Regions from separate parts of the Robertmurraya sp. FSL R5-0851 genome, predicted to be linked through region 2. Evidence: a T-box and tRNA genes for the amino acid it is inferred to sense, from the RefSeq annotation. Region 2 holds a T-box; the other holds one or more tRNA genes.
What was found. The T-box of region 2 lies ahead of glyQ (glycine--tRNA ligase subunit alpha). A T-box ahead of a tRNA ligase gene usually reads a tRNA of that ligase, here a tRNA-Gly.
Positions count from the first base shown of each region.

Region 1: it encodes a tRNA-Gly, which carries the amino acid that the T-box ahead of glyQ (glycine--tRNA ligase subunit alpha) is inferred to sense. The anticodon was not compared.

Region 1 is NZ_JBBOOE010000001.1:1,044,954-1,049,382, reverse strand. It holds gene MKX65_RS05400 (B3/B4 domain-containing protein) at 1-34, shown strand, start outside; gene MKX65_RS05395 (MFS transporter) at 119-1,309, opposite strand; gene MKX65_RS05390 (winged helix-turn-helix transcriptional regulator) at 1,476-1,841, shown strand; tRNA gene MKX65_RS05385 (tRNA-Gly) at 1,926-1,999, opposite strand; partial or broken gene MKX65_RS27055 (peptidase dimerization domain-containing protein) at 2,419-2,986, opposite strand; gene MKX65_RS05370 (hypothetical protein) at 3,095-3,463, opposite strand; gene MKX65_RS05365 (hypothetical protein) at 3,517-3,948, opposite strand; gene MKX65_RS05360 (hypothetical protein) at 3,954-4,429, opposite strand, start outside.
Region 2 is NZ_JBBOOE010000001.1:3,253,780-3,258,208, reverse strand. It holds gene era (GTPase Era) at 1-715, shown strand, start outside; gene MKX65_RS16820 (YqzL family protein) at 869-1,012, shown strand; gene recO (DNA repair protein RecO) at 1,042-1,803, shown strand; T-box leader at 1,843-2,021, shown strand; gene glyQ (glycine--tRNA ligase subunit alpha) at 2,103-2,993, shown strand; gene glyS (glycine--tRNA ligase subunit beta) at 2,986-4,429, shown strand, end outside.

The sequences.
Region 1 (4,429 bases), 2.2 Mb from region 2:
TGGGGTCGGGGAATGTCGGGTGATAGGTGAGTAAACAGAACAGGAACTCCCCTGTAATTAGCAGGGGAGTTGTTTTTAAAGTAGTCGTTTCTTGTAAATGTTTATTAAACATCAATTATTAGTCCTCGATTAGATCTTTTTTTTCTAGAATTAGGCTTACGCCTGTTAAAATTACAGCTCCAAAGACCATTACCGAACCAATCCATGCGGTATGAATCAATCCCATCTCTTCGGTTAGGATTCCGCCAACATAAGAACCAACGGCTATCCCTGCATTAAAAGCAGCAATATTTATCGCTGATGCCACATCTACTGCCCCAGGAACGAAGCGTTCTGCAAGCATAACTACATATACTTGAAGGCCTGGAACGTTCATAAAGGCAAAGAGCCCCATGAAAATAATCGTGAGTATTCCAATCACTTTGAACGGAGCAGTAAAGCTTAATATGAGGAGAATCACTGCCTGAATGAGAAACATATAAAATAAAGACTTGAGCGGCTTATGATTTGCTAGTCGACCACCTATCACATTTCCAATCGCAATGGCAATCCCATATACGAGTAAAACGACAGCGACTAATTCCTCTTTAATACCTGTAATGCTTTGAAGCAAGGGAGTTAAATACGTAAATACTACAAATGTTCCCCCATATCCTAATGCCGTAATAATAAACATTAATAACAAACGACCATTTCTAACTAGTTTAAGTTGATCATGGAATGTTGTTTTTTGCCCTCTAGGTAGTTCGCTCGGAACGAGAATGCTATTGGCAATCAGAGCTATTATTCCGACAATGACAATAGCAACAAATGCTGATCGCCATCCGACCTGTTGACCAATAAAGGTACCTATAGGAACTCCGGTGATCGTTGCAACCGTAAGCCCTGTAAACATAATAGAAATCGCACTAGCACGACGGTTTTCTGGAACTAGGCTCGCTGCAATGGTAGAACCAATTGACATAAATACACCATGGGAAAATGCTGATATTACTCTTGCTGCAAGTAAAACACCTATTGATGTTGCAGAAGCTGCTAGACTATTGCCGATGATAAAAATGAGCATAATCCAAAGCAGCAGCTTCTTTTTCGACATACTCGATGTAATCGAAGTTAAAACTGGCGCACCTACCGTGACTCCTAGTGCATATAAGGAGACTGTTAGGCCAGCCATTGTTACAGATATTTGTAAATCCTTTGCAATGAGAGGAAGCAACCCAACACTAATAAATTCGGTTGTCCCAATTGCAAAAGCACTAATTGCTAAAGCTAATAAAGCAAATGTACTTCTCTTCCTATCTATATTCATTTCATTTCCTCCTATTTATTTCCGTTGAATGATTCCTTGGTGTATTTCATCAACAAATGCTATTATGATTCATAGAGTTCTAATTGGGAAGAACGCACTTTAAAGTGATATAGGCACCTATTAGTAAGGTAGGTACTTTTTAGTACCTTTAGAAAGGAGTATGAAAATGGAGAAAAAGAGGTACAACATTGCTGTGGAAGCAACATTAGAAGTAATTGGGGGGAAATGGAAGTGTGTCATTTTATGCCACCTTACACATGGAAAAAAGCGAACGAATGAATTGAAGAAATTAATGCCAAATATAACTCAAAAAATGTTAACACAGCAATTACGAGAGTTAGAGGACGACGGAGTGATCAACCGTATTAGTTATAATCAGGTTCCCCCTAAAGTGGAATATGAACTTAGTGAGTATGGAAAAAGCCTGCAATCTATTTTAGATTCGTTGTGCGCATGGGGAGAATCTCATATTACAAAAGTGTATGGAGATAAACATGATGTGTTAGAGGAAAGTATTTTAAATCAAAAATAGCAACAAATTCCCTCGTAAATATGAGGGAATTAAAAAACGCAGTACATCGTTTTTATAAACGGCATACTGCGTTGCTTATATGTATGGAGCGGGTGATGAGAATCGAACTCACGACATCAGCTTGGAAGGCTGAGGTTTTACCATTAAACTACACCCGCAAATATGTGATTCCTATTTGGTACTTTTATATAATACAAAGATTCCTGAAAAAAATCAAGTATTTTGTCGAACTTTTTTTCTTGTAAGTGTTTATCATATTTACCTGGTTGTTCTTGAGTTTTGAAAAAGAAAGGATGTTTAATAATCAATGAGGAAAAGCAATCCATTCAGACTTATTCCCTAAAAGAAAAGGCAGGATCATTCCTTCAGCAAATAACAGGGTGAGAGAAATACTTGCTGATTGGCAGATGGGGAAATAACCGATGAATCATCTTCGGCAACTGATACCGACTTAAAAAAGAAGCACCCTACCTGGCTTACTGGCGCTCCTTTCAGTAGTATTTTTCGTATAAGTTCTTTACCTTTATAGATACTATGAATAATAACTAAACTTGATAGAATGGAACAAATTATGTTTTTAGAAATAAGACTTTTCACTAACCGTAAATTGTTGAATAATTTCTCTATTAGGTTCATAACCAATTCCACACTTTTCTGGAACGGTGATTTTTCCATTTTCAACGACAACTTCCGGGTCAATAATGTCTTTCTCCCAATAACGGGAAGAAGCAGCTGTGTCACCAGGCAGTATGAAATTCGATAAGGTTGTTAACGCATTAACTTGTGCAGCTGCTACGGTCGCTCTTGTCTCTAGTGTTATCGTAACACCGTGCAGCTTTTGCAACTGATTCCGAGATTTCATTGATCTTTTCTATAAGTTCTTTCATGACTTCGTTTGTTTGTGCCCGCAGGTCGATGTTAAAGTTCGCATTTCCGGGAATAATGTTTCCAGAATCACTACCAGCGTGGAACTTTGTCATTTTAGCGGTATATGGAATCATCGGATCCAAATGGATGCCTTTTATGGCTTGAATGAAAGATGAACCCACTTCTATAGCATTCTGGCCAAGATGAGGACGTGCTCCATGTGCATCCACACCAATAATTTTTCCATCCAAAAAGGCTGCTGCACCATAATAAAGGGCAGGCACTGAAGAAGACGGTAGAAGAGATTTTGATAATGTTATTGATAAAATCGAGTTTTTATGAAAGAACCACCTTAAGTAACATGTTACTATATAATTAAATATGCTTTAAAAGCGCTCCCTTTGACGGAGTGCCTGGTATTTTTCATGTAATTTATCTAGGAAGTTATTTAGTGGTTGTAGACTGTGGCGAACTGCAACCTTTTTTATCTCTTGATTTTTCTCTCTGTATAACACCAAAGATATTAGAAGTGCAGCATACTTTCCAAAACTCTCTACTATATCCAAGGCTATTTTCACTTCATCTTGTTGCCATTCAGATAAGTGTTCATAGTCCTCACTATCTTCAGCAATTAATAGAGCCTCTTGTGAGATATGGACGATTTCACCAGTATCTAGATTAAGAAATGATCGGTTATCATCCGATTGCATTTCCATTCCCTCTACTATATCTTCAAGCTTCACCCTCATAGACATTTATCGCTTCTAAAAAATAGTTTCGATTAAATCCTTCATTCTAATTTTCTTATCTAACATTTTGAATTCCAATATTCCACAAAAGCTTGATAACCTTTTTCAGTTATAAAATATGGAATCAACTGCTCTCCCTTTAGCTTATATGAATAAATGGAGGGTTTACCCAACCGAAATGCTTTTTCTATTCTGTGATTGCCATCTATGATAGAAAATATTCCAGGACGGATTTCAGCTTGGACTATAATACTATCTATATTAACTGTAGGTAAATGGTCTTCATTTAAAGATGAATGATGTCCATGCCACTTAAACCATTCATTAATATCTACGTATTCTTTATCAACAACTAGTTTCCCACAATGAATGTCTTCCAATATTCTAGATATATTAAAATGAAATACTCCATTTCGAAATATTTCATCGTTTTCCTTAGCAGGACAAGGAACATATAATTTCTTTAGACGAATTTTTCTTGATTGAGTCATCAATTCTATCCCCTTCCAACTATCAAGAACTCCTTCAAATGATGAATCGATGATATTACTTCAAGAAACTGTCTGCGTTTCTTTGAAATTTCTACATACTCCTCGTATATCAATTCTTCATAATCAAAACTTTGGTTGCTATCAATTGTATCGTAGTATTTTTTGTATAAAACGTCCATTACAGCTTCATTCTTTTGTAGTTTTTCTGATACAAGGAATTTTTGCTCCTTGTCTCCCTGATACACATAGATTTCTGAGCTAAGTTCATCTCCTCCTCCCATAATATACCGGGAAAGTTGATATTCAAATAAAAAGTAACTTTCATGCTCCATATAAATAATCATACAGTTTCTAACAGCTTTAGATAAACGATGAAAATCCCGATCATAATCGGAATTTGACTTAGTATTTATTACTATACCTGCTTTTTTACACTCTTTACAAAGATGTTCACGGTGACCTCTACCACTAAATTTTTCAT
Region 2 (4,429 bases):
AATTCATAAGCCGAAGCATAAGCTTGGGGACTTTATGATGAAGGTTGCTCAAAACACATTAAAAGAAGTCGACATTGTTCTCTTTATGGTGAATGCGGAAGAAGGTTTTGGTCGTGGTGAAGAGTTTATTTTAGATAAATTCCAATCAATTAAAACACCTGTATTCCTCGTGATTAACAAAATTGATCTTGTTCATCCTGACCAACTTATGGAAATTATCGTGTCATATAAAGAAAGATATCCTTTTGCTGAAATCATTCCCATCTCTGCGCTTGAAGGAAATAACTTAGAGGTCTTGCTTGATGTGATAAAGAAATACATTCCTGAAGGACCACAGTATTATCCAGCAGACCAAGTAACAGATCACCCAGAAAGATTTATTGTGTCAGAGCTAATACGTGAGAAGGCATTGCATTTAACCAGGGAAGAGATTCCTCATTCATTAGCAGTTGTTATTGAAAAAATGGAACGTATTGAAGACAAAGATGTTGTACACGTTATGGCAACCATTATCGTAGAACGTGATTCCCAAAAAGGAATTGTGATTGGTAAACAAGGAAGCATGTTAAAGGAAATTGGTAAACGAGCAAGGCAGGATATTGAGAACTTATTGGGAACAAAAGTGTTTTTAGAATTATGGGTTAAAGTTCAGAAGGATTGGCGCAACAAAATGTCCCAACTGAGAGATTTTGGGTTCCGTGAGGACGAATATTGATTTACCATTTTTAGAATATTATTCATCTTTCTAGTTTATGCACCTTTTTTATTAACAATATTTTCGACTCATTATTTTTGGTAGACAAGGCTATGATAATGGTAACGATTTGGATTTATTGCTAGTCAACTATTTGAAAGGTGGGGGTTTTTGATGATGGATTTTACCTGGAAAGTATTTTCGCAAACAGGTAACATTGACACTTATCTGCTCTTTAAGGAGTTAGAGAAGGAGAATCAAGACATACCCGGGAATCAGGATGATGAGCTAGCAGAGGTTGAATTTCCATATCTCTAGGTTTGTCTCGTACTAGGATGGTGTTCTAGATGTTTCAAAAATGCGAAGGCATCGTCATTCGAACAAATCATTATGGTGAAACAAATAAAATTGTCACTCTATTCACACGTGAATGGGGGAAAATTGGGGTGATGGCACGTGGTGCAAAAAAGCCAAACAGTCGCTTAGCTGCCATCACTCAGCTTTTTACATACGGTCAATTCTTAGTGCAAACAAGCAGCGGTCTAGGGAGTTTGCAGCAAGGAGAAATGCTTTCCTCGATGCGCTCTATTAAGGAGGATATCTTCCTTACCGCTTATGCAAGTTACGTTATTGATCTAACAGATAAAAGTACTGACGAAAAAAAGGCAAATCCTTTTTTATTTGAGATGCTATATCAAACGCTAAATTATATTAACGAAGGCTATGACCCAGAAATTATTGTTCATATTTTTGAAGTGAAAATGTTGAATACATTAGGGTTGTATCCAATCCTTAATCAATGTACCGTTTGTGGAAGTACAGACGGTCATTTTTCATTTTCGATCCGAGAGGGCGGATTTATCTGTCATCGTTGTTTGGAAAAGGATCCATATCACTATAAAATCTCTCAGTCAACAGTAAAACTACTTCGTTTATTTTATTTCATTGATATGAGTAGGTTAGGGAATATATCTGTGAAGCAAGAAACGAAGGCTGAGTTAAAAAAGATTATTACTGCTTATTATGATGAATACTCTGGTTTACATTTAAAAACGAAAAAATTCCTAAATCAGATTAGTCAACTAGGAAGTATTGATTTTAAAAGTTGACAACAGACGTTGTTTCCGCTAAGATTCAAATTAAATTTAATATTTGCGTTGAAGGAAAGGAGTACTTAACTTTCTCTACTTTGAAGCGATCCTAGGACGGTGAAAGCTAGGAATAGAGTGTTAAGGAAGGGCGTTCCCGAGCAATTTCGGATTAAGGTGGCTGACATATATTATGGTCGGCAAATAGGGTGGAACCGCGGGTAACTCTCGTCCCTATGCTTAAAAAGGCATAGGAGACGGGAGTTTTTTTGTTTGCCCAAAAAAATCATCTCTTATGCGATAAATTTTGGAGGTGTACGATGAATATTCAAGACATGATTTTAACTTTGCAAAAGCATTGGTCTGATCAAGGATGTATTTTGATGCAAGCTTACGATGTGGAAAAGGGTGCTGGAACTATGAGCCCTTACACGTTCTTACGTGCCATTGGCCCTGAGCCTTGGAACGTGGCGTATGTGGAGCCATCCAGACGACCAGCCGACGGAAGATACGGTGAAAATCCTAATCGCTTGTACCAACATCACCAATTCCAAGTGATTATGAAGCCTTCTCCTGACAATATTCAAGAACTTTATCTTGACTCGTTGAAGGCGCTGGGAATCGATCCTCTTCAACACGATATTCGTTTTGTAGAGGATAATTGGGAAAACCCATCGCTTGGTTGTGCAGGGCTTGGTTGGGAAGTATGGTTAGACGGTATGGAAATCACGCAATTTACGTATTTCCAACAGGTAGGTGGACTTGAGTGTAAGCCTGTTTCAGTTGAAATCACTTATGGAATCGAGCGCCTTGCTTCGTATATTCAAGAAAAGGAAAATGTATTTGACCTAGAGTGGACGAATGGATTTACCGTTCGTGATATTTTCTTACAGCCTGAATATGAGCACTCAAAATATACTTTTGAAACATCAGATCCTGAGATGCTTTTTAATCTGTTTAACATTTATGAAAAAGAAGCACACCGTCAAATGAACGAAGGTCTTGTTCATCCTGCTTATGACTATGTCTTAAAATGCTCTCATGTATTCAATCTTCTAGATGCTAGAGGCGCTATTTCGGTTACTGAACGTACTGGTTTTATCGGGCGATGTAGAAACCTGGCAAGAAAGGTAGCTAAAACGTTCTATGAAGAGAGAGAAAAGTTAGGATTCCCGATTCTACAGCAAAAGGGGGAAGATACGCATGAATAAGCAAGATTTATTACTAGAAATCGGGCTTGAGGAGATGCCGGCTCGGTTTGTGACAGGGTCAATTGAACAGTTAACATCAAAAATTGAGAACTGGTTAAAAGAGAAAAAGATTTCGTTTGAGTCCATCACTCATTTTTCTACTCCAAGACGTCTAGCAGTTATTGCTTACGGTGTTAGTACTAGCCAAGAGGATGTAGAGGAAGAGGCAAAAGGACCTGCTAAAAAGATTGCAGTTGACCACGAAGGCAATTGGTCGAAAGCGGCTATAGGATTTACTAAAGGTCAAGGAATGTCTGTTGAGGACATCTATTTTAAAGAAATTAATGGGGTCGAGTACGCTCATGTTCGTAAGTTTACGAAAGGGCAAGCGACCAAAGAAATACTTCCTGAGATAGAACATATTATTACAGGACTTACATTCCCTAAGAATATGCGTTGGGCAAATGAAACACTAAAATATATTCGTCCGATCAAATGGTTACTGGCTATATATGGAAGTGAGACTATCCCTTTTGCAATCACGAATGTATCAACGAGCAATCGTACAATCGGGCATCGTTTCTTAGGAAAAGAAGTAGAAATCGGTACACCAGAAGAGTATGTAACTAAGCTTTTAGCTGAATTTGTAATGGTTAATTCTGAAGAAAGAAAAAATGCAATCCTCTCACAAATTTCTAAGTTAGAGGAAGAGCAAGGCTGGACAATTCCTGTCGATGAGGAGCTATTAGAGGAAGTAACGAATCTAGTGGAATATCCAACAGCTTTATTTGGTAGATTTGAGGAAGAATTTCTAGAGCTTCCAGAAGAAGTACTTATCACATCCATGAAAGAGCATCAGCGCTATTTCCCTGTTAAGAAAAAGGACGGTACACTACTGCCATACTTTGTAACAGTGAGAAATGGGGATCATATGCATCTTGAGACAGTAGCTAAAGGAAATGAGAAGGTACTCAGAGCAAGACTATCAGATGCAGCATTTTTCTATAGAGAAGATCAAAAAACGAGTATTTCTGATTCTCTAGCTAAGCTTGCTTCCATTGTCTATCATGAGGAAATTGGTACTCTTTCTGAAAAGGTTGCTCGGGTTCGTTCGATAACAAATCAGTTAGCAGAGTTATTAAGCTTTAACGAAGAAGATAAGAAGACAGTGGATCGTGCTGCTGAGATCAGTAAGTTTGATTTAGTCACTCATATGGTATATGAATTCCCGGAACTTCAAGGGTTCATGGGTGAGAAGTATGCTAGACAAAAAGGAGAATCTGAAGCAGTTGCAGTTGCAATTAATGAACACTATATGCCAAGAAACGCAGAAGACTCAACTCCTAAATCGAATAGTGGTGCCCTTCTCGCCTTAGCAGAGAAATTAGATACGATTGTCTCGTTTTTTGCAATCGGTAATATACCAAGTGGTTCACAGGATCCATATGCATTAAGAA